Regions from separate parts of the Koromonas humicola genome, predicted to be linked through region 2. Evidence: predicted binding sites of a transcription regulator. Region 2 holds the regulator's gene; the other holds the start of a gene.

Region 1 (15,407 bases), 380 kb from region 2:
CCATATAGGACTCTCCGAAGTGAAGCCCGCTGAGATCGAGTCCGCGCGGAAAGTGATCGAAGTTGTGAGCGTGCAGAACATGTACAACATTGGCGATCGTCAGCATGAAGACGTGCTGCAGTATTGCGAGAAGAACGATATCGCATTCATTCCGTGGTTCCCGGTTGCCGCTGGAAAACTCGCGCGTCCGGGTGGAGTGCTGGACTCGGCAGCCAAGAAGCACAATGCCACTGTCGCTCAACTGGCGCTGGCGTGGCTGCTCCATCGCTCGAGGGTGATGCTGCCCATTCCGGGGACTTCGTCGGTGAAGCACCTTGAAGAAAACATGGGTGCAGCAAAGCTGAAGTTGAGTTCTGCGGAGTGGGATGCCTTGGAAGGACAAGTGAAGCAAGCGCAAGCCGCGTAGCAATAACGCGGTGATAGGCCCATTCGGATTGAATGGGCCGCTTTGCTCTTTACGCGTGTACCGGACTGAAGTTGGTTTGCAGTTTCGTCATCGTTGTCTCACACTCGCGAACAAGCTTCTCAATCAGTTCTGATGCGGATTGGCGACGTGCCATGCGAACCCCCTGACCTGCCCAGAGCGACAGGAATTCTGCGCGGCCTTGTTTGGCCGCTGCGGTGCGAAGCGGGCGGGTCAACGCATTCTGCATAGGGAAGGGTGCGATTTGTGAGTCGCCCATTGCATCCACCTCGCTCATGAACTGGTTTACTACTCCGCGGGCGGGACGCCCGGAGAATGCTCGTGTCACCCGTGTCTGGTCTTCGTGCGTGCGCAACAAGACTTCTTTGTAAGCTTCGGGAACGCCAGCTTCATCACAGGTAAGAAACGCGGTTCCCATCTGCACGGCCGAAGCTCCAAGCGCAAGAGCCGCGACAATCCCCCGCCCATCCATAATCCCGCCGGAAGCAATCACCGGAACCCGCACTGCATCTACCACCTGCGGCACTAGCGAAATTCCGCCGATCATCGCTTGGGAGAAATCGCCTGCGAATGTGCCGCGATGACCTCCCGCCTCGTACCCCTGAGTAACGATCGCATCTACGCCTGAGCGTTCGAGCGCGAGCGCTTCATCCACGGTCGTTGCCGTACCAATCAGAAACATTCCCCGCACCTTAATGGCATCGACGGCGTTCGCGGGAAGCATTCCGAAGGTGAAGCTGAAACTCGCGGCGCCGCTATCGAGGGCCGCAGCAAACTGCTGCTCGAAAGCGTCTTCCGGAACTTTCGGCTGTTCGGGAGGGGGGAGCCCCACCTCTGCGAAATACGGTGTAACGCGATCCAGCATCGTCTTTGGAATCGTTGCCGAAGGAGTGTTCTGCGGCGCAAACAGGCCGATGCCGAATGGACGCGATGTTCGTTCTCGAACGGCTGCGGCAGTGCTGGCAATCTGTTCTGGCGTGAGGTATGCGGCTCCGATGAATCCGATACCTCCGGCGTTTGCAACGGCTGCCACCAACGCAGGAGTATCACCGCCTCCCGCAAGTGGTGCCTGGATGATGGGGTATTGAACCGCGAGACGCTTTGTCAGTTGGGTTTGCAAGCTCATCGACTTCACCTCGTGTCGCGCCTGCGACTAGCGCAGTGCACGCACTGGTTACAGATGCACGCCGATGAGCCAGAAAACTGAAAATCAGCTTCTAGACAACGACGGGGACATGAGCAACTCCCGCCAGGCCGAATACTCGTTGGTACCGTTCGACTTCCTTCGGCGTGCCCAACGCTTTTTGGAAGTTATCCGACAGCTTTACTGCTGGACGTCCCTCCGCATCATGGAGCTTGCAGACCAGCCCAACCGGGTTGAACCCATCGTCGCCTCGAGGATTGCAGCCACGAAAGTCATTTGTGAGCAGAGTGCCCCAGCCCGAGCTAAAACGGATGCGGCGATCCGGAACCCATTTTTTCTCGTTATCAAAATCTGCTGCGCTGGTGAAATCCCCTGGCAACGCGCCGTTGCGAAGTGTGCCAGCGAAGTATGCATGAAGGCTCAGGATCTGCTGTACGTCTAAGGCGTCGGAGGCGATAAACAGCTTTTCACGAGGATCGCGGCCGCGTGACTGAAGCCACTGGATATATTCGTCTCCCGCGAGGAATGGATCCTTGCTATCTGCTCGTTGGCCTGTCCAATCCGCTACCCAATCGGGGGCGTCGCGCAGAAACTGCGTGGTGCCATACGTGTCGGGCAGCATAATGAGCAACTCGCCTTGGTATGTCTGCTGCCACAAGTCGAGCAGCTTGTATTGCGAAGCCTTCAACTCCTCATCATTGCTGGCGAGTGCCGCGAGAGCCATTGGCAACTCATGCGCATTGGTGCCAATCGCTTCGAGATCGTGTTTGTAAGCGAGATATGTATTGGAGGTCCCGCTGAAGCTGCTGCCCAGCACGTCCGCCATTGCCTTGACGACATACTCCTGCCACAAAAAGCTATGGCGGCGGCGCGTTCCGAAATCGCTCAGTCGCAGCCCTGGAACTCCCCGCAGTCGCGCCATCTTCTCCCAAAGCTTCGTCTTCGCACGCGCATACAGAATGTCGAGCTCGAACTCGCTTAGACGTTTCAGGCTTGCACGCGTTCGCAACTCGCTAACGGCAGAGAGAGCATAGATTTCCCACATTGTAGTCGACGTCCATGAACCGCGGAACGCGAGTGTAAGGTGGCCGTCTTTGACTGACAGTTCGTAGTCCGAGAGTCGAAAGTCCTCAGCTAGCCATTCCAGAAAGTCCGGCTCAAAGATGCCGCGTTTACCGTAGAATGTGTTGCCCGCCAGCCAGATCAGTTCAGACTTATGAAAGCGGAGTCTCTTCGTGTGTTCCAGTTGCTCGCGCAATTCATCGACATCAATCAATTCAGCGAGACGAACAGTCGCCGGCCGGCTGCTGAGAACAAACGTGGCGTGCGTCTTTGGGAAACGCTTCCAGATGAACTGCAACATCAGCAGCTTGTAGAAATCGGTGTCGAGGAGCGACCGCGTAATCGGGTCAAGCTCCCAGTTGTGATTGTGCGCGCGCCTTGCGAGATTGATGATCACGTTGCAACTTTAACTTGCCGAACGCATCTTTCACAATCGCTTGTGCGCGGGGCGAGGTCAAAACAGCGAAAGCTGTCCCGAAGGCGGAGCCTGCGATTTCTTGACTCGCTTGGAATCGCGATCAAACACCGTGCGCCCATCCAGAGAGGCTGAGATCTCCCGTTCGTGCGCAACTGCAGCAGCAAAATCCGCCAGAGGCTGACGTTGTTCTTCCACTGCGCGGGTCAAGCGGTCAAGACGGCGAAAACCATCGCGCTTCTCGGAGTAGTCAACCCGAATCTTGTCGAGCGCTCCTCTCAGGACGGAGATGGATTCATCGTAGGTTTTCAGCGGTACCGGGAATGGATGTCCATCTTTACCGCCGTGGGCAAACGAGAACCGAGCCGGATCCGAAAAGCGGCTTGGCGCACCGTGCATGACCTCGGCAACGAGTGCCAAAGATTGCAATGTTCGAGGCCCAAGTCCCGGGGTCAGCAATAGGGAAGCGAAGTCACGCAACTCCTGCTCATGTGCGACAGCCAGCACCGCTCCCAGCCGCTTCAGGTCCACGTCTTCAGCGCGAACCTCATGGTGCGCAGGCATTGTAAGCTTTCGAACCTCCGCCAGCGATGCATCCACAGGTTCCTTCACGATCTCGAGCAGCGCTTTCTGTGCCTGATCGGCGCGCGCATCCACCAGGTTCAGAATGATCCCTTGTGGCTGTCCCAGAATGGCCGTATGCGGGTTGGAAGTGAAATCGCGCACCTCCGAGGAATGCCAATGGTATCGGCGTGCAAGATGCGTCTCGGGATTCATCCCTTGTTGAATTACCGCCCACTCGCCGCTCTTACTGATCACGAATGAATGCAGGTAAAGCTGGAATCCATCGGCGATTGCGTTGTTATCGATGCGCGCCGTCAGGCGACTGGTTCGTGCAAGAGCGTTGCCGTCCAATCCTGTGCCTTCCGAGTATGCTCGCAGCTCGTCAGGTGTTCGGCGGGAGTGGCGGCCGCGCCCTCCACACACGAAGAGCCCGATATCAGCAGTGCGCGGGTTCAGTCCACGCTTGAGCGCGCCCATCACCGAGGTCGTTATGCCCGACGAGTGCCAATCCATGCCCATCACGCAGCCAAGCGCCTGAAACCAGAATGGATCGCTCATCCGCGTGAGCACTTCTGATGGTCCGTATGCCGCGACGATGTGCTCGATGATTAGCGTGCCGAGCTTCGTCATGCGCTCACCCAGCCACGCTGGTACCCGGCCTCCATGCAAAGGCAGATCGGCGGTCCCGGAACGTTTCATGTATCCATTTTGATGGCAAATCGGCTCGAGGTGAACAGAATTGCGCTTGAGTGCACAGCGCTGAGCCGACTTCACATCGGGGACGCAGATTTCGGACGATTCAGATGAATTTCGACGTGAGTAGGGACTTTCCCCTCTGGCGAAAAGGTGCATCACAGGCGAAAATGTAAATATAAATAGATGATGGTTCCCGGACAGACAAAGGTACTCGCCATTACAAAGCGGACCGCACAGTTGTGCGCCACCCAATCGCAGCTTCACATGAATGGAATTGAACTGGTCGCGGCGACCAGCCTCCCTATGGTCGAGGTGGTGCTGCGGTCAATCGACGTCAAAGGCGTTATTGTGTGCAGGAATTCCTGGTCTGACCAGGAGCGTGAAAACATTGCGAACGAAGTCACGACACTTCGTCCAGACTCAGTCCTGATCATGAAATGTTTAGGATGCTCGGGATGCGACGAAGCCGCAGGAATTCCCGGCGTGTTGAACGACACTGCACCACTCTCGCAGTTGATTCACGGAATCCGGGCGAGTCTGGCTTAGTTCGAAGATTCAACTCTACAACTGATGCTCGAACGGGATAAAGATGGAGAAGCAAGTTCCCGACTTCACTCCATTCGTCCCAGGGTTGGTCCTGCTGCGCAGTTGCATGGTCCCCTCATACTTGCGCAGAATGTCAGCAGTGATCCACAAACCTAAGCCGGTGCCGCTTTCGCCCTTGGTAGTGAAAAACGGCTCGAAAATCTTGTTGCGAACGTCCGTGGGGATTCCCGGACCATTGTCCGCCACTATCACTCGCACGCCCTGCTTCTTCGTGCGGTAGTCGCGCGATGCATGGGCGCGCAGAGTGATTGTTCCACGGTTTGGCCCAACTGCTTCTATTGCGTTCCCCACCAAGTTGGCAAACATTTGCCTCAGCTCACCCGGCAGTGCCAGGATCTCGTGATCGCCTTCGAACTGCTGTTCGAGTCGAATCTGCGTGTGTTTTATCTTACGATCGTAAAGCCCCACTACGCTGGAGAGAATGTCTCCAATGCGAACAGGAATTGGCTTGGCTGCTTCACGTTGGAATGTCAGCATCTGCTGCGTCATTTGCGTAACGCGTGCTAATTCCTGGCTCGCCATCGTCGCAAATTCCCGGGTTGTGCTCTCCTGCGTATCCTGATTGATCAGGTACAGCAATCCTGAGATTGCATCGAGGGGATTGTGAATCTCATGGGCGATGGTCGCTGCCAAGCGTCCTGTGGTCGCCAACCGGTCGCTGTCGCGCACCGCCTTTTCCGCACGGCGTTGCTCGGTGACGTCATGAAACACCAGCACCACCCCTACAAGAACTCCATCCCGGTTGCGTATGGGGGCCGCGGAATCCTCTATCGGAACCGCGTTGCCTTCGCGCTGGATCAGCATCGTGTGGTTTGCCAGTCCTACGACGCGCCCAACACGGATGACCTTTGCAACCGGACTTTCTGGCTGAACCTTTGTTCCTTCCTGAACGATGTTGAAGCACGTTTCCAGCGGTTTGCCTTGCACTTCACCCAGATGCCAGCCCGTAAGGGATTCGGCCACCGCGTTCATGAACTGTACGCGGCCTTTTGCGTCGGTCGAGATGACCGCATCGCCGATACTCGCCAGCGTGGTAGACCATCGTTCTTCACTCGCCCGAAGCGCTTCTTCTGTCTTCTTGCGCACATTGATATCGACAATGAAGGAGACACCTTCATCGCGATTGTCTTCCCAAGCTACGGCCGAGATCAGGCCCCAAACTCGCGTTCCATCCTTACGGAAGAATTGCTTCTCGTAAGGCAGATGCATACCGGTCTCCCGAATCTGCCGCCTTGCATCTTCATCTGCATCCTTGTACTCAGGCGGAGTCATCGCCGTCCAGCTCAAGCGCCCCGCACGCAGATCTTCGCTAGAATAGCCGGTCATCTGCAGGAACTTATCATTGGCATTGATGATGCCGCCGTCGATATGCCAATAAAGAATTGCAAACAGGTTCGTGTCGTAGAAGCGGCGCAGGCGTGCCTCAGCTTGTTTGCGCAGCGTAATGTCGCGAAGGATCACGGTGAAGATTTTGTGCTCATCCGACTGGAGCTGCGAGATGGTCGCCTCGATCGGGAATTCCGTGCCGTCCGCTCGAACGGCGGTCAGCGTAGCTGGTGCGGCCATCGATCGCTGCGTCCGTCCATCGACTCCGAACTGGTGTATGTATCGGCGATGAGCTTGGCGGGCGGATGCGGGGATAAACCTGTCAATGCTCGTGCCCAATGCTTCTGAGGCAGGGCAGCGAAACGCTTTTTCGGCCGCATGATTGAAGAGCACGATGCGTTGCTGATCATCGAGTGAAATCACAGCATCCATAGCGGAGTCGATGATGCCTTGCAACTTCGCCTGGCTCGCCTGGAGAGCTTGCTGGCTCTTGCGCAACTCGATATTGCAGGCTTCTGCTTGCTTCGCAGCGAAGAGTCGATTTTGATAAGTGCGACTGCGTTGTGCGATCGCGCTCACCACAATCCCCATGCCGGAAAAAACAGCCAAATGCGCAAGATCGGCAATGCGATCGTTGGCGGAGTGTCCCAGTGGCATGAAGATGAAAAACTCGGCGAGCACAGAGGAAAGCAGGGTAGCCAAGACTCCGGGCCAAAACCCAGCCAATAAGGCCACAATCATTGCCGCCGGATAGAAGGTGATAAAGACCGGCAGGGGAATATAGTGAACCACCGCTTGCCTGACGAGAAATGCAAGCGCGACGGCTGCTAAGGCAATGAAATACTGAACACTGACGTTATCTAGGTCCCTCTTGTCAGCATCAACATCCGGCATACACCCATCCAGAAAGAAGACTCATGCGAGCCGGGATTACCCAGGCCGCAGCGTTGATCTAAAGCTGCTCAATCACCGAGGAGCTTCCGAAGATCATCGAGGAAATCAGTGGGTGACACTCCCTTGACCACGCGCATGTCGATCCATTGCAGCGCCTGCTCAGGGATGTCAACGTAAGCTGATAGCAAGAGGATTCTGACCGAAGGTTTGAGCCGTTTCATTTCCGCCGCGACTTCATCCCCGTTCATACCGGGCATGGCATAGTCCAGCACAACCGCCGTAACTGGATTATTCCGGAAAAGTTCAAGTCCTTCGGGGCCGCTCTGGGCCGTTAACACGTCGTACCCTTGTCGTTGAAGCAGCATCTTGCGTACTAGCAAGCCAAGATGCTCATCATCAATGCAAAGAATCATAGGCCATAGTAGCTGAGCTCAATTACGCCCGAGTAACAGAATCCACGGTGTCATGCATCTGGCAGGCAAACAGTGACGCACAACCCTGCATGGTGTGACGCAAATCACACGCAAGTCTCTCGTTGAAATCACGGAGTGGCAGAAGAAGCGGAAAAGATGGGGTAATTCCTGCGGTGCACCGGACACAGCACACAAAAGTGCCGGGCGCCCGCAGTTAACAGACGCCCGCGCAGTTTTGAGGACTTAGAGCTTCCAGAATGAGTTTGCGGCGACCACCAAGCCCAGTGTCAGCAGCGCAATGAAGACCTCGCCAAGCGCTCCGACGATGAATGGACGCAAACCCTGCTTCGACATTTGGCGGAAATTCGTGCGCAGCCCGACTCCGGCAAACGTCAGCAGAAACGCCCACCGCGACAGATTCGCAAGGACGGAGACTTGGGCAGAGTTGAACGTGTGCGCGCTCACCAGCACCGAAATTGCGATAAAGCCAAGCACGAACTTCGGGAACTTCTCCCAGAGGAAACGCCCTTTGTCTGCGACGTTCGAGGCCTGCCCGCGCTTTGCCCAGTAGATCGCATAGGCAAGCACGACGAATCCGATCATTGCGTTGCGGCAAGTCTTGGTGAGCACGGCGACCTTGCCCGCAGCATCCGAATAGAGTGCTCCGGCGGCGGTGGCCTCGGCGGTATTATCCACGGCTAACCCAGCCCACAATCCATAAGCGTTGTTGCTCATGTGCAGAGCGTGGCCAACTACGGGGAAGGCGACGAGCGCGATTGCTCCAAGAGCAAGAATGGCGGCAATAGCGAACGACGAGTCTTCATCATCGGCATCGATTGCGCCCTTGGCAGCGATGATGGCTGACACGCCGCAAATCGAGGACCCAACAGCAAGAAGCGTCGTGAGTTTGGGGCGAAGTTTAAACAGCCGTCCAAGCGCCGTCATCAGTGCGAGTGATCCGGCAATTTCCACCACGACCAAGCCGAGGCTGATGCCTCCAAGCTTTGCGATATCGGCGAACACGAATCGCGAGCCGAGGAGCACGATGCCAGCTTTGAGCCAGAACTCGTAAGTGGACACGCCAGGTTCGAAAATTTTGGGAATGGTCAGGGTGTTCGAGATCACCAGTCCAATTCCAATTGCCCAGAGCACATATTCCACGTTGGGGATGATGAGGTGATGTGCTTTCGCGTAATGCGTGATGCTCTGCTCGATCACTTTGCCTGCGTACCCGATAGCCGCAAGCAGAAGCACTCCCGGGATGAACCGCAGCACGCGAGCAAAAGGATTCTGGAGCTCTATGTTCTGTACAGCAACGTTAGTTGACATGAATCTTTCCTTTTCGCTTGTTGTCGGGTTACCAGGGGATCTGCTTAATGGCGCCTACGCGCACGAGCAGGGCAAGGGTGAAAGCAAAAATCACGGCCCACACGTCAAGTGATAGGCGGAAGCGGGGAGCGGGAACTGCGTTGTTGTTTTCTGGCATTCGAGATCACCTATTCCTTGAAGCGTTGGGTCGAACCTGTTTGCAAAGTTGCGAGCGCGGCGGCAGCAACATCAACCTGCTCCACCCGATTCAATGCTTTCCCCACCAGTACATGTGCGGGCGAAGGCAGCGCATTGCATTGGCCAAGATGAGAGAGCGTGGTGTACAGAACTTGCTGATCGGGCAGTGAAGCGCGGGACACCACAGCGCAAGGTGTCTGGTCGTCGAGTCCCGCATTCACTAGATCTGCGGCGAGCCGACCGTATTCCGAACCCGGCATGTAAATTGCAAGCGTAGAGCCCGAGGTGACGATCCGATCCCACTCGACCGCGCCATTGCCTATACCGCGATGCGCAGTTGTCAGCACGAGACTCGACGCGAACCGCCGATCCGTCAGTGAAGTCTTCGCGGCGGCAGCAGCAGCGAGAGCCGTGGTGATGCCCGGCACAATCTCGAAGTCGATTCCAGCATCGAGCAACGCATCAATCTCTTCACCTGCGCGTCCAAAAACCGAAGGGTCGCCGCCTTTTAGGCGAACTACCAGCGCAGCGCTTTGGGCATGTGTCACGAGTAGAGAATTGATTTCGTCTTGTGTCAGCAGCTTGTGCCCGAAACGCTTACCAATGTCGATGCGCACTGCTCGCGTGCCAATGAGGCGGAGAATCGCCTCGGAAACCAATCCGTCGTGCAGCACTACGTCAGCGGTCTGAATCAGACGCAGCGCTTTCACCGTTAGCAGATCTGGATCTCCGGGACCAGCGCCGACCAGGAATACCTTACCCATGGTGCACCTCGGAACGGCGCAGCCTTGACGCGCGGAATCGCTCATACACCGGACTTGCCGCGATCTGATGCAACGTACGCACGCGCAACTCGGTTGCGATGCGAAGACGGAAGTACAGACTGCGCACATCGCCCAGCCAGTTCAGCCACAAGGCATAGGACTGGTCATAGCGCTCTTCGAGTTCCTTGCGAATGCGCTGCGCAAGCGCAGGACTCTTTCCGCTCGTAGAGATCGCAATCTGCAGATCGCCGCGTTGCACGATCGCCGGATAGTAGAAATGGCAGCGCTCCGGCTCATCGACCGCATTGCAGAGTATGCCAAGCGTATCCGCAACACGATAGATCTGCTCGTTCACCTGCGGATCTCCGGTCGCGGCAATCACCAGCACTGCGCTATTCAGATCTACAGGTTCAAATCGACGCGCCTTCCACTCGACTTCATGGCGCAGGATGCGTTGACGAATCGGCTCGTTTACTTCAGGCGCAACCAATGTCACGGCTGCACCGGATTCCACCAGTGACTGCAGCTTCTGCTCGGCAATGCGGCCACCGCCAACCACGAGGCACTTGCGACCCTGCAACTTCAGAAATATCGGGAATAGTGCAGACATCAACCCTCCACGCCGTGAGGGACTTTGCCCGTCGGTTGATCGCGTTCGATGTTCTCGGCGGGTGCGCCAGCGAGGAATGCCCGAATCTGCTCATTACTGTGGCGCGAAAAGAACTGGCGTAGATTCTCGCCGCCCGTTCGCTGGCCAACGTAACTTTTCAGCAGACGTGTGATCGCATCGGGTACTTCCGTTGCGAGCGCGCGAAATCCGACCGGGCGTGCTATCGCCTGTTCGCGCCCCACGCTGCCGCCAACGCAGAAGTAGTACGCATCCTGAAGCTTGCCGTCGACCTTGAGTTTCTTGCCTTCCAGCCCCAGGTCGGAGATCCAGTGCTGACCGCAACTGTTTGGACAACCAGTGATGTTCAGACGCAATTGCTCGTCAAATCCCGGCACGCGCCCTTCGAGTTCTTCGACCACCCAACGTGCGAATGATTTTGTTTCTGTAATGGCCAGCTTGCAGAATTCGGTTCCCGTGCACGCGACTGCTCCGCGCCAGAACACCGACGGCTCAACCTGCAGTCCGAGTGCATTCAGTTCGCGCGCAAGTTTCGCAGCGTTTGCATTGGGGACATTCACGAAGATCAGGTTCTGCATCGTCGTCGTGCGCACCTCGCCACCGCCGAGGCGGTCAGCGAGATCAGCAACAGCCTGAAGCTGATCGGCACTGGTGCGCCCACGCAAAACCGATGCGCCTACATAGCTCAGACCAGGCTGCTTTTGAGGATGCACGCCCACGTGATCTCGGAATACTCCAGTGGGAAGGTCCTCCGGTTCGGCTGGATCGAACTTGTATCCAAGGCGGCGCTGAATTTCGTCGAGCACGGTTTGTTCATTCCATCCGTGCTTGAGGAAGAGAAATTTGAATCTCGCCTGTTCGCGGCTCTGGCGCAGTACGTCGGCGTCGCGGAAAATCTCGGCGACCGTGCGCACGGTGTCGACGACCTTGGCTTCAGGCACAAAAGCATTGAGCTTCAATGCGAGATGGGGTTGGGTGGAAAGCCCACCGCCAACACGCAAGTGAAATCCGCGTTCGTCGCCCGAAGCACGCTTGCGAATCGCCGCCGTCAGTCCGACGTCGTTGATTTCCGGATAGCTACACCATTCTCGGCAGCCCGCGATGGAGATTTTGAATTTCCTCGGAAGATTGTAGAAATCACCATTGCCCACGAAGAAGCGATTCAGTTCCAGCGCGAGCGGAGATGCATCGAACACCTCGTGACCATCCACTCCTGCTAACGGGCAACCGGTGATGTTGCGCGTAACGTCACCGCAAGCTCCCATGGTAGAGAGCCCTGCCGCGGTGAGTGCTTCTAGCAAATCGGGAACGTCTTCGATCCGCACCCAGTGAAACTGCACGTTCTGTCGAACCGTGATGTCTGCCAGGCCTCGCGCATAGCGCCGAGACAGATCGGCCAGTGTGCGAAGCTGCGAACTGCTGAGGATGCCATTCGGAATCCGGATGCGCACCATGAAGTAGGGAACTGCTTTGCCTTCTCCCCCGACGCCTCCGACGGCGCCAACACCGTCACCCTGCGTATACACGCCCCAGGATCGGAAATACGTGCCCAGCCATTCAGGTGTAATTGCCTCATGGCCTTCGCGCGCAAACTGACGAATTTCGTCCATGCGATCCCATGCATTCTTCTCGCGCTTCAGGCGTTCGACGCGTTGCGCCTTAGTCTCTTTAACTTCGCTCACTTTGACCCCAAATAAAAAACCACCCGCCATACTTGCTGGCGGGTGGTTTGGAAAATCTGATCTCGGTTAGGCTACTGCACTACCTCGATCCCCTTTGCGCCAGCAGATGTAATGCCGCAACAACACATGCAGCACATACACATCGCGACGTTGGAGAAAATCGAAGTCATGTCTGTTGTTTACAGGATTGCTCTGCTCACGTCAAGCATCGCACCGGGGAAAGTACATTCCTAGGCGCATGAGTTTCAGATACCTTTTCTCTTCCGAAAGTTTCAAAAAATGGCCCGTGCTGATAGTGGCACAGTTTCTTGTTTGCTGGCGTTTGTTGCTGGCGTAGGCGAGAATTCACGATTGTTAATCCTGCAATAATCGCGTTTATCGCTGGCCTCCTCTGTCCGTAGTGTTCGCATCGATTGAAGAACACGCGGGCCCGAGGTGGATCATGAGTAGGTGTTTTGCTCTTTGCAGTTCTCGACCGACTTCAGTTTTCACGCACACCCTGCAACTGTTCAGTCTTTTTGTACTCGCCTCGGGAGTAGCAGTCGCGGCTCCGTGCACCCTGAATCCAACATCGCCTTCAGTCACGATCTGCTCACCGGCAAATGGATCGACGGTCTCGTCTCCTGTTACCGTGGTTGCCGGTACTACTGACAACTCTCATCCAGTCACGGCGATGATCTTGTACGTGGACAATCTTGCCGTGTACAAGGTCACGACCAATCAACTTACGTCTCCGCCCATATCGCTCACGGCAGGACAGCACAACCTTACGGTGAATGCATGGGACAGCAGTGGAGCGGTCTTCAAGAGCACAGTCATCATCACTGTTTCGGGTACTGGGACGTCGCCGGTGTCAGTCGCTGTTACGCCTTCTAGCGTAACCCTCGCCCCGGGCGCACAAGAGCAGTTTGCCGCGACTGTACTCAACACCACGAACACTGCCGTGACCTGGTCGATTGATGGAGTCGTAGGCGGAAACAGTACGGTGGGGACCATCTCTGCTTCGGGACTCTACACTGCGCCCGCTGCCAATGGCACTCACAACGTTGTTGCACGCAGTGTTGCTGACACGTCAAAGAGCGATACTGCCGTGGTCACTGTGACCAGCACCGGTGGCGGCGGAAGCTGTGCCCCCTCAGGTACTTCGCCCTCGATCACGATATGCAGTCCAGCGGCGGGATCTACCGTGAGCAGCCCCGTGCAGGTATCGGCGGTTGGTCTTTCGTCCACCTCGATACAAAAGTTCCTCGTATATATCGACAGTGTGCTTCGGTATCAAACCACCGGCAGCACGCTCAGCACGTCGCTAGATGTTGCCGCAGGAACGCACAACCTTACGGTGCAGTTCTACAACGGCACATGGATCAAGAAGAGTGAGACCTTCACTGTCAGCACGGGCGTGCCGATCACCGTCAGCATTTCACCAACTACGGCATCTGTTGCTGCGGGAGCCACTGAGCAGTTTTCGGCTACGGTAACAGGCAGCACAAACACTGCCGTGAACTGGAGCGTCGATGGCGTCCCCGGCGGCAACAGCACGACCGGCACAATCACCTCCACCGGACTTTACACCGCGCCAGCAGTGTCCGGCACTCACACGGTCAAAGCAACAAGTCAGGCCAGTTCTGCATCTTCGGCTACTGCCCAGGTGACGGTCACTGGAGGGAGCACCGGCCCGTGTACTCCCACCTCACCAGCACCATCCGTGACAATCTGCTCACCGACAGCTGGAAGCAGTGTTTCGAGTCCCGTTACAATTACCGCGGTCGATAGCTCAACAACATCCATTAGCAAGACTCTGGTTTACATCGACAGCGTGCTGCAGTATCAGACAACAGCCAGCAGCGTGAATACCGCGTTGAGCGTTGCCGCGGGCACGCACAACTTGACCGTGCAGTTCTACAACGGTGCATGGATCAAGAAGAGTGAGACGTTCACGGTTTCGGGAACTGGGGGCGGTGGTGGCGGTACCGCGAATGTAACAACGTGGCACTACGACAACGAACGCACGGGTTTGAACCCACAGGAAAGCGTCCTGACTACGTCCAATGTCAAGGCGGGAACGTTCGGCAAGTTGTTCTCCTATCTTGTCGATGGTTATGTCTATGCGCAACCGCTGTACGTCTCCAATCTGACGATCAATGGTGTGAAGCACAACGTGGTCTTCGTCGCCACGGAGTACGACAGTGTGTACGCGTTTGACGCAGACACATACGGCAGCGGCGCTCCGCTGTGGCGCAAATCTCTGCTTCAATCAGGAGAGTCGCCCGGCACCGGAACGATCAAGCCTTACCAGGGAATCACCTCGACACCTGTAATCGATCTTGGTTCAAACACGATGTACGTTGTGTCGGCGCAAAAGAATTCGTCTGGTTCATTCTTCCGCCTACATGCGCTCGACATCACGACAGGGGCAGAGAAACTCGGCGGTCCGGTGGTGATTCACGCTTCGGTACCGGGAACCAACTCTGATTCCGTCAACGGAGTGATCACGTTGACCACCTCGTGTGTGCAGCGTACCGGACTGTTGCTGGTGGACAATTCGGTAATCTTCGGATTCTCTGGATGTCACAGTGGGTGGTTGCTCTCTTATGACGCGCAGAGCCTTGCTCAAACAGGAGTATTCAATTCAAGTCCGAACATCAACGGCTACGGTACGTACGGAGGTGCCGGAGGCATTTGGATGGGCGGCGGTGGACCGGCAGCAGACAGCAATGGCAACGTGTACGTCACCACCGGCAACGGTCCTTACGACAACAGCACATCGTTTGGCGATTCGGTGTTGAAGTTCAATTCGCAACTCACATTGCTCGACCACTTCACGCCATTCGATTGGGCTTTCCTGCAATGCAGGGATGCTGATCTTTCTGCCGGAGGACTGTTACTCATTCCGGGTGCTTCGCGCGCACTCGTCGGAGGCAAGACCGGAAAGATGTACTTGGTCAACACTGACGCATTAGGCGGCGAGCAGGCCAACGATGCGGGCGCAGCGCAATGGATCTGGTTCGAGCAGGACCTCTCGGCTGCGTACACAGCTACATGTACCGACAACAAAGGCACCGTTCTCAGCGGACAGGTCACTGGATATCAGATCTACGGTACAGCCGCTTTCTTCAACGGTTCCGCTTACCTTGGCGTCACACCGTCGGTGGCTTCAGTTCGCGGCCCCGTCCGGCGATTCACGTACTCGGCTGGCGTACTCACACCCAGTTCTGTTACTCCGGACAGCATTGCCCCGAACAGTTATGGAACGACTCCATTCATCTCGGCCAATGGAACGGCG
Region 2 (15,407 bases):
ATGCTCCTGCCGTCCCTGTGCGCGCTCCCACACTTTATATGTCGCCGCGCGAGAGCCTAGCGCAATCAGCAAGAACAATATTCCGCGCCCCGCATTCACGACTGTTCCCGGTTCACGTACAGCCTCGGCAGCGAACAACAAGAGCGCTCCTGCCAACACTAGCAGCGTGCGCCGCTCGTAACTGCGGTGCTCGCCGCGTACATAGGCAAGTATCAATGAATCAAGCAGCAGAACTGCCTGGGTGACTCTACCACTCAACATTCCGATCGCACCAAACCATCCAACGAAAGTCAGTCCGCCGGTCACCACCCGCAACATCGCCAACGGCAACGACCGTGGAATCCACTGCTCTCGCCGCGGACGCACAATCAACACCAGCAACGCCAATGCCAGCAGCGAGCGATAGACCAGGATCGTCGCCAGCATCAGGTGCGCTCGCCGCGCCAGCAACTCGATCGACACCGTGATGGCTACTTCGGACGCGACCATGCCGGCCAGGGGAGCATAGCTCCAGAACGCTGGCTTCGTGTTGATTGCCTTATCGATGCGTGTTGCTTCGCTCACACTACGATTCTATCTTGCACAACAAAAATGAGGCGCCGCGGCGCCTCAGAGTAACGTCGTTTGGGAACTGTTATACGGGAATCAATTCCTCGGTGGCGATCTGTCGCATTACGAACTTTTGTACCTTGCCTGTGACCGTCGTCGGGAAAGAATCCACAAACTTGATGTACTTGGGAACCTTGAATCTCGCGATCTTTTCGCGACAGAATGCCTGAATCGCCTCGGCGTCCAGCGTCACTCCCTCGTGCGGAATAATCCATGCCATCACTTCTTCGCCATACTTCTGGCTCGGCACGCCGATCACCTGCACGTCCTTGATTCCCGGATAGGAATAGAGGAACTCCTCAATTTCGCGCGGATAAATGTTCTCTCCGCCGCGAATGATCATCTCCTTCAACCGTCCCGTGATCTTCACGTATCCGTTTTCATCCATGCTGGCCATATCGCCCGAATGCAGCCAGCCGTCCGATTCGATCGTTGCCGCCGTGTTCACCGGATCGTTGTGATAGCCATTCATGACCAGGTATCCGCGAGTGCAGAGTTCGCCATTCTCTCCGAGTGGGACATCTTCTCCCGTGTTCGGATCGATGATCTTCACTTCGGTGTGTGGCAGTGCACGCCCGACGGTTGTGACTTTGCGCTCCAGAGTGTCATCGGTTGTTGTCTGCGTGATGACGGGCGAAGCTTCAGTGAGGCCGTAGCAGATCGTCAACTCCGAGCAGTGCATTTCGCGAATCACTCGCCGCATCAACTCAATAGGGCAGAGCGATCCGGCCATGATTCCCGTGCGGAGCGAGGTGAAGTCGAATTCTTTGAAACGCGGATGCGCGAACTCCGCGATGAACATGGTCGGCACGCCATATAGTCCCGTGCAGCGTTCCTCATGCACAGCCTGCATGGTTGCAAGCGGATCGAAGAAATCAGACGGAATCACCATCGCTGAGCCGTGAGTCAGGCATGCCATGTTGCCCAACACCATGCCGAAGCAGTGGTAGAAGGGAACCGGAATGCAAACTTTGTCGCGATGCGTCAGCTTCATCGAATCACCGATGAACCGGCCGTTATTCGCTACGTTATAGTGGCTCAGTTCTGCGCCTTTGGGCGTGCCGGTTGTCCCGCTGGTGTACTGGATGTTGATGGTGTCATGAGGATCGAGTTCTCGTTCGCGCGCGCGCAGATCAGCGTGGCTCACGCGATCGGCTTGCAACATCATCGTCTTCCAGTTCAGCATTCCTCCCGGAGTGTCTTCTCCGATGAAGACCACTTGCCGAAGGTGTGGCAGTCGCGCCGAGCGCAACTCTCCGGGAGCGCTGAAATCGAGTTCCGGCGCGAGATTCCGAAGGGTTTCGACATAATCGCATTCGCGGAATCCTGCCTGCATTACCAGGCCCTTGCAACTCGACTGCTTCAACACATACTCAAGTTCATGTGCACGGAAGCGAAGATTCATGTTCACTAGCACGACGCCTGCGCGCGCGGTGGCGAACTGCATCAGCACCCATTGAGAAACGTTCGTCGCCCAAATGCCAACCCGATCGCCTTTGCCGAAACCAAGCGCCATCAATCCACGGGCTGTACGCTCGACCTCGGCTTGCAATTCGAACCATGTAAAGCGCAGATTCTCCTGCCGCAGAATGAGCGCCGGAGAATCAGGGTAGTGTTCTGCCATCTGATCGAGGATCTGTCCAATGCAGAGATCCATCAGCGGAGGATAGTCCGGGCCCTTGGAGTAGCTGGTGGTCCGTTGAAGCACAGCTTGAGTCATACATAACTCCGTTTCCCGTATATTTCAGGTACGCATCGCTAATGGTAAACGGAAAGTTCATTCGTGCCGCTTATACTGCCGTGAGTTTTTGAAATACAAACAGAGACCACACTGGTGAAAGTGCGACAGAGTGGATGACCCCATACGTGCTTTTCTTCTGGTCTTAGAGTTGATTACGCGGCGACCTGATCTTCTTCGGACATGAACTCCTTGCTGCTTCCGAGTCGGATGCTTGCTGGCCATGGTTCTTCAACTCCAGCCAGTGCGAGTGCGCCTCCGAGCAGTGCAGCGTTCTTCATGAAATTGATCATGTTGGCCTGTTTGGCTTCCGGAGCTTCGTCGTTCCAGAAGTCGTGCATAACCGGTGAAACCCCAGCAAGGAAAGCAATCACGGCAGCAGCACCCCACTTCGGACGCACTCCAAGCAGCAGACTCACGCCTCCGGCTGTCAGCAATGCTCCCGACCCCAGCACCGCGACCTCAGCCATGGGAACCTTCTTCGATGCAGCATATCCGGCGAGGTTCTTGTACTGTATGAAGTGGTTGATTCCGTTGTAGAAAAAGAATCCTCCATAGATAAGGCGACCTAACGTGAAGGGCAATTTCATGAGTGTTTTCCTCTTCGCGATAGGATTCGTCTCCAATGCCATTTGTTGCAGTCGAGGACGAAAGTGAGATCAGCAGTGCAGAATTTCAGAAAGCTCTTCGTATGAAATACCATTCAGACGTTCTGATCATCGGTGCCGGAGCGGCTGGCCTCATGTGCGCTATCGAAGCCGGTAAACGTGGCCGTTCGGTGACGGTGCTGGAGAACTCGAATCGAGCAGGTCAGAAAATCCTGATCTCAGGCGGAGGGCGCTGCAACTTCACGAATCGTGACGCGACCGCGGCGAACTACCTTTCGACGAATCCTCATTTTGCGAAGTCAGCTCTTGCCCGCTACACGCCGCAGGATTTCATTTCCATGGTGGAGCGACATGGAATTGCATGGCACGAGAAGAAGTTGGGCCAGCTATTCTGCGATCGCAGCGCGCAGGACATTCTTTCCATGCTTGAGTCTGAATGTGTGCGAGTTGGAGTTCGCGTGAAGCTCGCGACAAAGCCCGCAGAGATAGTTCACGACGGCAAGTTCACAGTCGGCAGTTCCGAACATCAGTTCTCGGCCAATGCACTGGTCATTGCCACTGGTGGGCTCTCGATTCCGAAGATGGGAGCCACTCCGTATGGTTATGAAGTGGCGCAGCGCTTTGGAGTCAACGTGATCGAGCCACGTCCAGCATTGGTTGCATTCACCTTGAACGCGCAGGATGCAAAGTGCTTTTGCGACTTGACCGGAGTATCTACCGAAGTGATCGCAAGCGTTGGAAAAGCGCACTTCCGCGAGAAGATGCTCATCACGCATCACGGCTTCAGCGGCCCAGCGATGCTTCAGGCTTCTTCTTACTGGAAGCCGGGCGAGAAAGTTGCAATCGATCTTGCTCCGGGGCAGCAGGTCTTTGCTCATCTGCTCGCCGCAGGAGCAAGGCGAGACGAGACCGCTGCTCTAGCGGCTCTGAAAGGAGTGCTGCCGATCCGATTGGCTGAGCGGTGGCTTGAACTGCATCCTTTCAGTCGTTGGACGAACGCCGCATTCGAAGAAGCCGAGCGGCTGCTGCATCACTTTGATTTCATTCCCGCGGGAACAGAAGGATTCGCAAAGGCCGAGGTCACCGCTGGCGGTGTTGACACGAATGAGCTCTCGGCCAAGACGATGGAGAGTCGCAAGATTACCGGACTCTACTTCGTCGGAGAGGTGGTTGACGTTACAGGCCAGCTAGGAGGCTACAACTTCCAGTGGGCCTGGGCATCGGGATACAGCGCCGGGCAAGCCGTTTAGGCTACCCGGCGTGAACGCACTGCTGCGATGATGGTTGCAATCTCTGTCACGCCAATGATGCAGGCCGAGGTCACACACCAAATGCAGTATGTCTCCAGTACTTTTGCCTCGATGTACGTGAGGTAAATCGAGAATCCGACTGCGCCGGTAGTGAGGACGAGCACGATCCACCAGCGTCGAAGCAAAGCGAACAACGCGATCGCGGCGTAACCCACAATGCCAATGGCTGCCACGGGAACACCTGCAACTTCGGCAAAGGGGCTGTGGTTAACCGCTCCGCAATCCCAGCGATCGTTGATGCTGCAGGGAGAGGGCTCGGTGCGGTAGTGCTCGCGGAGGGCAAAACAAGACACTATGAGTCCAGCGATGGCGAGAATGGCTATGAGGTAACGCATACCCCATTGTAAGCAGAGGGCTTTGCTGGAGGCCAGCTCAAGAATCGGCTACAAAGGTTGCCTGTGGATTTTCGAAACTCGGAGTATCGTTAGTCACCATTAGTCATCGCCAAAGCCCGTTACGGACGATACTTGTCTTCCGTGTTTTTTCAGCAGACAATCACAATGTATTTGAAGAGGTAGCTCCTCGGGGGAGGGGACCTACCAAGGGCGTTCCGGGTTCCGGAGCGCCTCTTCAGTTTCAGGGCGAAAATTCCTGCCTCTCGGGCTTCTGCGTCCAATCCACCGGTCGAGCATCGAATTGAAGTGTTACGATGAACTTTTGGCTGTACTTGCCCCGTACGGCAGAAAGCTTTCGTAAGAGAAACCTGGAGGAACAATGGCAAGCAATGCGATCGTAGAGGTAACCGACACAAATTTCGATCAGGAAGTTCTTAAAAGCGACCAGCCCGTCCTGATTGATTTCTGGGCCACTTGGTGTGGTCCCTGCCGCGCTCTGGCCCCCGTCGTTGATGAGATCGCGAAGTCGTACTTGGGCAAAGTCAAGGTTGCAAAGATGGACGTTGACCGCAACACTGCTACCCCGCAGCGTTATGGCGTGCGCGGAATTCCGACGCTTCTTGTGTTCAAGGGCGGACAGGTGCAGGAACAGATTGTAGGTTACGTTCCAAAGGAAACAATCGAGAAAGCACTCGAAAAGCTTGCCTAGCAGCATTTGCTTTCGTTTCAAGCCCGGCCATGCGCCGGGCTTTCTCGTGTCTGAGTGTTTTGCCTAACAATCTAAGGTGCACATTCGCCTTGTAACTCTCTGGGATCGAATGTACTTTGTATCTATTCTTTTGCTTGGAAATGAAGTCCCATGGCTGTGGACCCTTTTGTGGCAATAAGCAGCGCACCTGTTTTCGGGCTGGACGCTGGAACCCTTTTGGAATCTATGCCTGGTCCCGCATGGGTGGTTGACTGCTCATCGTTCCAGGTAAAGCAACGCAACGCTCAGGCCCTTGCACTTTCGCCCTCCGATGAGTTCCTCTCGGTTTTCCCCGCTGGATTGGATTATGGTCTTATGGGCCGCCTGCGCTCCTCGCAGACGTGCGTGAGCTTCCATTCAGTGCTCGCCGGGGAGCGCGCGAGCCATATCTTCTCCGCCACATTGGTCTCGGGAAGTAACTCAGTTGAACGGCTGGTGCTCGCGCAGGCATCCGCACTGTTTGACGTTCCGTTCCAGTTGACCTTCGATGAACTGCTGGATTCCGCCTTCGATGCGTTGGCGATCCTTGATTGCAATCGGCGGTTCGCACAGGTGAGTCTTAGGTTCCGGGAGCTGTTTGGCTACACAGCCGAGGAAGTCCGTGGCAAGACTCCGGAGATGTTGGTTCCGTCTGGAAGAGAGCACGAGTTCAGGTCGGCGAACGAAATGCTCGATCGTGGTGGCGTGCATCGCCTCGAAACGAAGAGAGTGCGCAAGGATGGCACTCATGTAGAGGTTCTCGTAATCTCACAGCCGATTACGACTGGACGCTTCCGCGGGGGCTTGGTTGTGGTTTACCGCGATTTAACGGAGGTCAACCGCAACACCCGTTACCGCAACCTTCGGTGGGAAGTCACGCGAACACTGGCGAATGCCACATCAGTACAGGAAGCGGCACACGAACTACTCCCCGCACTGAGCCAGACACTTAGTTGGGAAGTTGTCCGTCTGTGGACGTTGCACGATGATGGCTTGAAATGCGTCGATGGATACTCAACGTCCGGTTACTACTGCAGAAAAGAGTTTCCGGTACCAAGGTCCAAATGTGAACTCCGGGCGGAACGAGTGGCTCGAGGAAGGCAGCCGATGTGGCTGGTCGATTCTCAGCCACTTCCATCCTGTACCGCGCGAGAGGCGTGCAGGTTAGGGAATGGCTCGATAGCCTCATTTCCAATCTTTGATAGTCACAACCAGATACTAGGCGTATTCGAGTTGTTATCCCCTGAAATCGTGCATCCTGAACCGGGGTTGCGCGAACTACTAGAAGGTATTTGCGCGAACCTGGGGCAGTTCATTACACGCTGCAAAGCGGAAGCGGCATTGGCTGAAAACGAGGCAAAGTTTCGAACTCTGGCCGAGGTGGCTCCCACCGCGATTTTCATCCACATTGATGGCGACATCGCTTACGCCAACGCAGCATTTGAGTCGCTTACCGGATTTACGCGCAATGAGGTTCTGAATAGCTCGGTATGGCCGCTGTTTCATCCGGAAGACCGCGAAGTGGTGCAGGAGCGCGGCAGGCGAAGGAAACTCGGGTTGGAACCCCAGAAGCACTGGCAGGCGCGCATCGTTCGCAAGGATGGTGAAGTGCGCTGGACTGATTATGCGGCCGCGAGAATCATGCTCGACAATCATCCGGCAGTGCTATGCGCCGTGACGGACGTTACCGAGCAACGAGCACTTGAAATGCAGCTTCGCCAGACCCAGAAGATGGAAGCCATTGGGCGGATGGCCGGAGGAATCGCGCACGACTTCAACAATCTGCTGATGGTGATCGGTTGCTGCAGTGAACTCATCATGCAAGCGCAGGATCTGCCTGATGACGTTCGGAAAGGCGTGGGGGAAATCAATAATGCCTCCGAACGTGCTGCGGCGCTCACTCGCCAGCTCTTAGCGTTTAGTCGCCATCACGTACTCGAACCGCGCATTCTCGATTTGAATGAGACTCTCACCGGTACGGAACTGATTCTTCGTCGTGCAATGGGTGACGACATTCAACTGCACTTCGATCTCGATCCCAGTCTCGGACTGATCCTTGCAGACCCAAGCCAGATCGAACAGGTCGCGATGAACCTCGCTGTGAACGCTCGCGATGCCATGCCCGACGGCGGTCACCTGTACCTCAGGACCTACAGTGTGCATCTTGAACACTCGGTTCCGCAGGCAGGAGACTACGCCGTACTTGCCGTGCAAGATACCGGCATCGGCATGAATCAGGAAATTCAGCAGCACATCTTTGAGCCGTTCTTCACCACAAAGAGCGAGAGCAAGGGTACTGGGCTAGGACTCTCGACCGTGTACGGCATCGCAAAGCAGTCCGGTGGATTTATCACCGTTGACAGTCAGCCGAATTGCGGCGCGACATTCAAGGTATTCTTCCCAATCGCCGCTGGATTGGCGCTTCCGACTAAAGCTCGCGACCAGCATGATGTGCTGCGTCCTCGCTCCGCCACCGTGCTGCTGGTGGAGGATCAGGACGATGTGCGTGCAGTGCTGCATAGCAGTCTCGTCCGCGATGGCTATCTCGTAATGCAAGCCAGCGGCGGGCAGCAGGCGCTGGAGATCAGCGCGGCGTGTGACGGCGAGATCGATTTGCTCGTTACCGATGTTGTGATGTCCGGAATGTCGGGGCGCGAACTGGCCGATGTGCTTACTCAATCTCGGCCGGGGCTCAAGGTGCTATACGTTTCGGGATACAACGAGGACAAGATACTGCAGAAAGGTGTTGTCGAAGGTCAGGCGGAGTTTCTGCAAAAGCCATTCACTCCATCCGTCCTTTGCCGCAAAGTTCGGGAGATCCTTTCGAAGTAGCTGGTCGCTAGTACTTTCTCAAGACTGCGACAACTCTCCCTTGTACCCGGACAGCTTCGGCCGGAACCATTATGGGCTGCATGGTTGCATTCGAAGGCTGAAGCCGAATCTGATCTCCAGCGTGATAGATGCGCTTCAAGGTGGTTTCCGAGCCATTGACGAGCGCCACTACAATCTCGCCTTCGCGTGCCGTCTGCGTCTTCTCGACCAGCACGTAGTCGCCATTCATGATGTGTTCATCCTGCATGCTGTCGCCAGTCACCTGCAGTACGAAAACATCTTTTGCGCGAGTGAAATCCGTGAGTGAGATCGTCTCCGGAGTCTCGACCTGCTCGATTGGGCGGCCTGCGGCGATGCGTCCCACCAACGGCAACTCAACTGGGCTCAGGGCTACCGACTGACGTTCGACGAGAGCTTCGGGCAGGGGCAGCACATCGATGGAGCGGCTGCGATTGAAGTCGCGACGCAGCAGCTTTTTGCTTTCGAGGTTGTTGATGTGCTTGTGCACAGTTGCCAGGGAACTGAGTCCCAGCGCCGCACCGATTTCCTCAAACGACGGAGAGTAGCCGTTGTTCTGTACGAATTCAGCGATGAAGTCGTACATCTGACGCTGTCGCTTGGTTAATGCCATAATCGCAACCTCTCGTGTGCCCACCCACGCAGTCCAATCATTCTGGCGAATAAAAGGCGAAGTGTCAAACGGTCGCCCATGTCTAGTTGGATACCCCTATTTCTTACTATTTCTAAACTAAGGAGATGTGCAGCTATATAGGTTGCAGAATAGAATCGCAAAAAGATGAACGATTCCGCCAAACGCATTGAGCGCGCCGAGAAACTGCTGGAGAAGGGCAAGCCGGAGCTTGCGCTGGCGGAGTATCGCCTCGCCGTCGAACTTGAGCCCGATAACCTTCCCCTGTTACAGAAGGCTGCCGACCTCAGCATCTCACTCGGACAGCTTGGGCTCGCATCCGACATGCTGCGTCGTCTGTTCGCGCAGTTTGTCGAGGGCAAGCAACTCAACAATGCGGCACTGACTTTCCGCAGACTGCAGCGCATGAAGGCTCTGGATCCCGAGATGGTGATCCGATATGCCGAGCTGTGTGTTGCCACCAGCCGAAAAGATGCAGCAGAGGCGTATCGCATCGCGTTCGAGGAATTCCAGCGCTTGGGCGATCCACGTCGCGCTCTGCATTGCATGACGCGCTCTCTCGATCTCGATCCCCGCATGGAGGATTACCGCGAGCACGCCCGTATCTGCGAGGCACTACACGAGCCGGTAATGGCGGCTGATTCGCTGGTGCAGCTCGGCACCATGCTTGAAAAGGCGGGTCAGGACGCATCCGAAATTTACGCCCGGGCGTTCGCCAACAATCCTGAAAACATAGTTGCGCGGCTGGGGCATGGCCGTGCATTGATCGCTCAGAATCGTCCGGCAGAAGCTGTGGCATTGCTGCGCTCGATTGCAACCGTTCCGTCGAGTCCTGAAGAGATTCGCGAATGTTACGCGCTCGCACTGCTCGCAATGGGGCGCGTTGAAGAGGCAGAGCCATTTGCCTGGCGACTGTTCGAGCGCAACCCACAGAAGAACCGGCAAGCTTTTCTCTCGGTCATTGGCGGGCTGGTAGATCTCGACTTTGTTGACCGTGCACTCGCGCTCGCGCGACGTCTCGAGGATTACGAGCGCAAGCAAGGGCAGCTCAGCGAATTCATGAGGAGCCTTGCGCAGCTTGCTGCCGAGCGCAAGCCTCGCATTCGCTTCTTCGAATACCTTGCCGAACTCTACAACAGTGCTAACCGCGAGCTTGATTACTCCCAGATGCTCGCACGACTGTTCGATTTGTATTTCGAGGCAGGGAATTACTCCAAGGCACTTGATGCGTTGGACCGCGCAGTTGACATCGATCCCTACGAAGCCGCGCACAAAGACCGCATGCAGCGCCTCGCAGGACACGCTTCGGAGGAGCGTCTGCAGACTGTGGCGAAGCGTCTCGGTGTTGATCCGCCGGAACTCGTAGCACCTGTTCCGCTGAAAGAAGAAGTTTCTGCTGATGCACCGGCCCCCAAGATTCTCGAAGACATTCTTTTGCAGGCAGAGATATTTCTGCAGTATGGAATGCGCGACAAGGCTGTGCAGAAGATCGAGCAGATCAAGGTGTCATTTCCGGTTGAGACGGAAACGGATCCTCGTATTCGCGAATTATTCGTCAGCGCAGGCTTATCAGCGCCAGCGCCAGCGCCGCGCGAGGAAGCGGTCGAGCAGAGTCGTCCAGCTGATGGAATGGTTCGCGCCGCTGAGGTCAGCCGCATCATTGCTCGCCAGGGCGACCCCCGCTCCGTGCTGGTGACAGCGGTGAATCAGATTGGCGCCAAGTGGCAGTACAGCCGCTGCCTTGCTGCGCTGGCCGTGCCCGGAAAGCCTCCGTCGCTCGTGGTGGAATACTGCTCTCCGGAAGTGGCGAAATCGGAACGCGCAGCAATGGTTCGTTTGCTCGCGATGAGCCAGCGGCTCACGTCCATCGACCCGGTGTTTTCTGCTGCGGACGTGCAAGTGTCAGAGCCGCTTTCGCCAATTCGCAAGGAGCTTGCACGACTCAACATTCATTCGTTCGTGGCTCTCGCGCTGCTCAGTGACGATCAGCCAATCGGTCTCTTGATTGTGCAGCAGTGTGGTGCACGGCGCCGCTGGTCTGTCGACGATCTCGCGCTGCTCCGCTCACTGGCTGATCAGGTTGCGCTTGCCGTGCACGGAGCGCGACTGCGTTCGCTGGTTTCCACCCTCGGCGTTGCCGAAGAAAAAACAGGCCTGCTGAAGCGCTCGTCCTACATTGACGCCGTTGTTGCCGAACTAGGTCGGCAGCGCAGCACAGGTCGTGAATTCTTAAGTACGCTGGCACTGCTTCAGATCACGTCACTCAGTTCCGCAGACAGTGAGCAAACGTTAAACGAGGTGGTCCGCACGTTGCACTCGATCGCGCAGGACCAAGCGATGTTATTCCGCTACGAGAACGACACGATTGCCATGCTGCTGCCTCATCTTGAATTGACGGAAACGGAGTCGCTGCTCAGGCAGTTGCGTGAAGCGTTGGAGCCGGTCGGAATCACGATCACCGCGGGAATTGCCAAGGCTGGACCGTATATGGGCTACGAAGCCGAGGACGCCGCGACGGAGTGGATCAACCGCGTTGCTCGCGCGCTGACTCAGGCCGCAACTCTGCCTGAGCGAACATGCATTCTGCCACCGCAAGCAGCGTTGCTCGCATAAGCACTGTAGTCGCCCGTTCGCTGCGTGCTACACTTACAGCGCGAAACGCCAAGTACTCTGATTTGAAATGAGCAAAAGCAATGCAGACTAGCGCCATTCTCGAGCGCTTCCTTTCCGCTGTTCGCCAATTTCCAGATCGGCCAGCCATCATCGGAACTGAGTATTCGATCACGTTCTCCGAACTGGAGCGGCGTGCAGCGAGCGTCGCGCGTCGCATCACAGAGCGCGTGACGGGGCCGACCCTGGGTATCTTGTACGGCAACACTCCTGAGTTTGCTCCACTGTTCCTCGGCGCACTATGGGCTGGCAAAAGAGTCGCCGTGCTGCCGACGCTAGCTCCTCCACCGCTCCTGAAGATGATGGCGATGGAAACCGGCATCGAGTTGGTGATCACCACCGAAGAGTTTGTGCCGCACCTGATGGGAGTCGGCTTGCAATGCTGGATTGGCGACACTTCGGAGGACATCGAGTCCAGCCAGTTTCCGAAGCAGCCGCATCCCTCCAGTCCAGCCGTTTTTCTTTACACCTCGGGAACCACGGGACGCCCAAAGGCTGTCGCACTCAGCGAAGAAAACATCATCGCCAACATGGATGGCTGCAAACAGGCGACCGGCTTCAATGCCGACCAGGTGATGCTAGCGGTGCTGCCGCTGTTTCACGCCTATGGGCTGACGATCACGACTCTGCTGCCGCTCACAGAGGGCGCTACGGTGGTTGTGCCCGAGCGGTTTATCCCGCGACAGATTTTGCAGTTGATCGAGAAGCACCGCGTCTCTTGCCTGATCGCAGTGCCGGGGCAGTATCGCGTGTTGACCAAGGAACCCACTCCGATCGATGCCAGCTCGCTTTGGCTTTGCATCGCTGGTGCCGAACGTCTCCCGGATCGAGTAGCGCAGGAATTCCATGAACGCTTCGGACACATCCTGGCGCAGGGCTACGGCACGACCGAGCTTTCGCCAGTGGTTTCGTTCAGTCCTCCTGAAAACTATTGCCCCGGTTCAGTCGGAAGGCCCCTGCCGAACATTCAGGTCACGATTCGCGATGAGAATGATGCAGTGCTGCCTGCAGGAGAGGTCGGCGAAGTCTGCGTCGCTGGTCCTTCCGTGATGATGGGCTATCTCGGAGATACGGATGCAACGGCGCGGAAGATTCGAGATGGCGTCCTTCACACGAGCGACAAGGGGTATCTGAACAAGGACGGTTTCCTGTTCCTGATGGGACGCGCCGACGACCTGGTGAAAGTTTCGGGTGAGAAGGTGTATCCGTCAGAGGTCGAGAACGCGCTGGAGACAATCGAAGGCGTGGAAGAAGCAGCAGTCGTCGCGTTTCCGGATGAGAAACACGGATCGCGTCTGCATGCATTCGTACAGCTTCGTCCCGATGCTGCGCTCACCGACGCCGCTCTGCGTGCCGCCTGTCGCAATCTGATGGAGCAGTACAAGATTCCGCGTGCTTTCACCTTTGTCCAACAGATGCCGCGCACGCTTTCCGGCAAGACTGACAAGCGTGCGCTAGCTTCTTCGACCGCAAGTTAGCGACAACTGACTGTTACCAAGGCGCGGACTCGATTCCGCGCCTTAGTTTTGCGATTAGCCCGACCGGCTCCGTGGAACCACTAGCTGTCTGCTTTCGTATAGGTTGCAAGAGGGGCGCTCGCAATGACTTTCTTCCTCTGGCTCATCGTTCTGTTTTTCTGCTGGCCGCTGGCACTGCTGGCTCTCGTGCTATATCCGATTGTTTGGCTGCTCTTGCTACCCTTTCGCATTGTGGGCATTGCCGTTGAAGGCGTTCTTGAACTGATCCGAGCCATCATCTTTCTGCCTGCGCGAGTGCTCGGCGGAGGTCCGCGCCGCTACTGAGATTTTCGGTACTCGCTTTTGTATTGACATCGAGTGCTGATTCAGAGATGCTGATCAGCCGTCAGGGTGCTCCCCCTTCCTTCCACCTCGACAAATCCCAATCGGGTCGGGTTCCTTCAGCTGAAGTTGCAGTCGGTGACTCTTGTTTTTCTGTGTCTTACAGGTTCAGGAGAGGCGCTGCTATGAAGAAAGTTGGGCTGATTTGCTCCTTGGCAATCTTGGTCTTCGCTGTGAGCTGCGGTCATCCTATGACGCTGGTTTCCATCACCGTCTTACCGACATCGGAAACAATTACGGGTACAGGATCGGCTCTTGCCACATTGCCTGTTCAATTCAAGGCCTACGGGAACTTTATTCACCCGCAAGAGGTGGTCGACATCACCAATCAGGTCACGTGGAGCAGTTCAGCTTCAACTGTAGCCACCGTTGATAATGCTGGACTGGTCAGGGCGACCGGGAATGGCAGTTGCGGAACTGTGCTCATCACAGCCACAGCGAATAAAGGTCTGGTTGGTCCCGGAACTTCCGACGTGATCGTGTATGGAACCGCCACGTTCATCGTGAACGATACCAGCAACCCGAACTGCAAATAGGAATCAGCCCTGCGATGGGCGTACCTGTGCGTACGCCCTTTTAAGGCAGAGTGCGTTCTCTGGTCTCAGTGTACTGATGTCGCGGCGAGTGCCTGTCCGGTATAGCTGCGCTTGACCTTGGCGACCTGTTCGGGAGTTCCCTGAGCCACGACTTTGCCGCCGTCCTCGCCGCCATCTGGCCCGAGATCGATGATCCAGTCAGCGTTGCGGATCACGTCGAGATTGTGCTCGATGATCACGATGCTGTTGCCTAGATCGGTGAGTCGATGCAGAACTTCGAGCAGCCGATTTACGTCCTCAAAGTGCAAGCCCGTAGTAGGTTCATCCAGCAGATAGATCGTGCGTCCTGTCTGACGTTTGCTCAGTTCGCGTGCAAGCTTGATGCGCTGTGCCTCGCCGCCGCTTAGCGTGACCGAAGACTGTCCGAGGTGGATGTATCCCAGACCAACATCGACGAGTGTCTGTAGCTTCTGCCGCGCTTGAGGGAAGTTCTCAAGCACGTTCAGCGCGTCCGTGATCGGGGTGTCGAGCAGGTCCGCGATGCTGTAGCCCTTGTACTGCACGGCGAGCGTTTCGCGGTTGTAGCGCTTACCTCCGCACACTTCGCAAAGCACGTACACATCGGGCAGGAAGTTCATTTCGATGCGACGCTCGCCTTCGCCCTGGCATGCCTCGCAGCGTCCGCCTGAAACATTGAACGAGAAGCGCCCAGCCTTGTACCCGCGTTCGCGCGATTCGGGAAGCATGGCGTACAACTCGCGCATTTGTGTGAACACTCCGGTGTAGGTCGCCGGATTGGAGCGTGGAGTGCGACCAATTGGAGACTGGTCGATACGGATCACCTTGTCGACATGCTCTGTACCGCTGATGGTGCGATGTGCGCCGGGTTCCTGTCGTGACTTGTAAAGCTTCTGCGCCAGCGCGGCGTACAGAATGTCATTCACAAGTGTCGATTTACCAGAACCGGAGACACCTGTGACAACGGTCATCACGCCGAGCGGGAAGCTCACGTCGATGTTCTTCAAATTGTGTTCGCGTGCGCCAAGGACTTCAATTACGTGTCCGTTGATTTTGCGGCGCTCAAGGCGAGCGGGAATCACTCTGCGTCCCGAGATGTACTGGCCCGTCAGCGAGTCATCAGCGGTCGCGATCTCTTTTGGAGTTCCTGCGGCGACGAGCTCTCCGCCGAGTTTGCCAGCGCCGGGCCCGAGATCAATGACGTAATCTGCGCGACGAATCGTTTCTTCATCGTGCTCCACGACGAGAACCGTGTTGCCAAGATCGCGCAGTGATTCCAGCGATTGCAGCAGCTTTTCGTTGTCCCGCGCGTGCAAGCCTATGGAAGGCTCGTCGAGTACGTAGAGCACACCGCGCAGCTTTGAACCGATCTGTGTTGCCAGACGGATGCGCTGTCCTTCGCCGCCACTGAGTGTCGAGGCAGAACGGTCGAGCGAAAGATAGCCGAGGCCGACATGGTTCAGGAAGCCGAGTCGTTCGCGAATCTCACCCATGATGCGCCCAGCGATCTTCTGGT

What was found. Region 2 encodes LexA, which represses DNA repair genes until DNA is damaged. Its sites were predicted from a motif close to CANTTCGCTTTTTATTCGC; they were not measured.
Region 1: the regulator LexA is predicted to act here: its motif matches at 4,519-4,537, upstream of AC6IZD_RS04295 (DUF763 domain-containing protein).

What each region holds. Positions count from the first base shown of each region.
Region 1 is NZ_AP040873.1:970,665-986,071, forward strand. It holds gene AC6IZD_RS04280 (aldo/keto reductase) at 1-406, shown strand, start outside; gene AC6IZD_RS04285 (NAD(P)H-dependent flavin oxidoreductase) at 456-1,550, opposite strand; gene AC6IZD_RS04290 (nicotinate phosphoribosyltransferase) at 1,642-3,027, opposite strand; gene AC6IZD_RS04295 (DUF763 domain-containing protein) at 3,085-4,308, opposite strand; gene AC6IZD_RS04300 (hypothetical protein) at 4,570-4,851, shown strand; gene AC6IZD_RS04305 (PAS domain S-box protein) at 4,867-7,131, opposite strand; gene AC6IZD_RS04310 (response regulator) at 7,200-7,544, opposite strand; gene AC6IZD_RS04315 (YeiH family protein) at 7,788-8,873, opposite strand; gene cobA (uroporphyrinogen-III C-methyltransferase) at 9,041-9,814, opposite strand; gene AC6IZD_RS04325 (precorrin-2 dehydrogenase/sirohydrochlorin ferrochelatase family protein) at 9,807-10,424, opposite strand; gene AC6IZD_RS04330 (nitrite/sulfite reductase) at 10,424-12,124, opposite strand; gene AC6IZD_RS04335 (Ig-like domain-containing protein) at 12,567-15,407, shown strand, end outside.
Region 2 is NZ_AP040873.1:594,647-610,053, forward strand. It holds gene AC6IZD_RS02640 (hypothetical protein) at 1-564, opposite strand, end outside; gene AC6IZD_RS02645 (AMP-binding protein) at 635-2,329, opposite strand; gene AC6IZD_RS02650 (DoxX family protein) at 2,503-2,937, opposite strand; gene AC6IZD_RS02655 (BaiN/RdsA family NAD(P)/FAD-dependent oxidoreductase) at 2,973-4,205, shown strand; gene AC6IZD_RS02660 (vitamin K epoxide reductase family protein) at 4,202-4,600, opposite strand; gene trxA (thioredoxin) at 4,980-5,309, shown strand; gene AC6IZD_RS02670 (PAS domain S-box protein) at 5,460-8,159, shown strand; gene lexA (transcriptional repressor LexA) at 8,167-8,790, opposite strand; gene AC6IZD_RS02680 (tetratricopeptide repeat protein) at 8,956-11,421, shown strand; gene AC6IZD_RS02685 (class I adenylate-forming enzyme family protein) at 11,502-12,956, shown strand; gene AC6IZD_RS02690 (hypothetical protein) at 13,080-13,280, shown strand; gene AC6IZD_RS02695 (Ig-like domain-containing protein) at 13,463-13,873, shown strand; gene uvrA (excinuclease ABC subunit UvrA) at 13,939-15,407, opposite strand, start outside.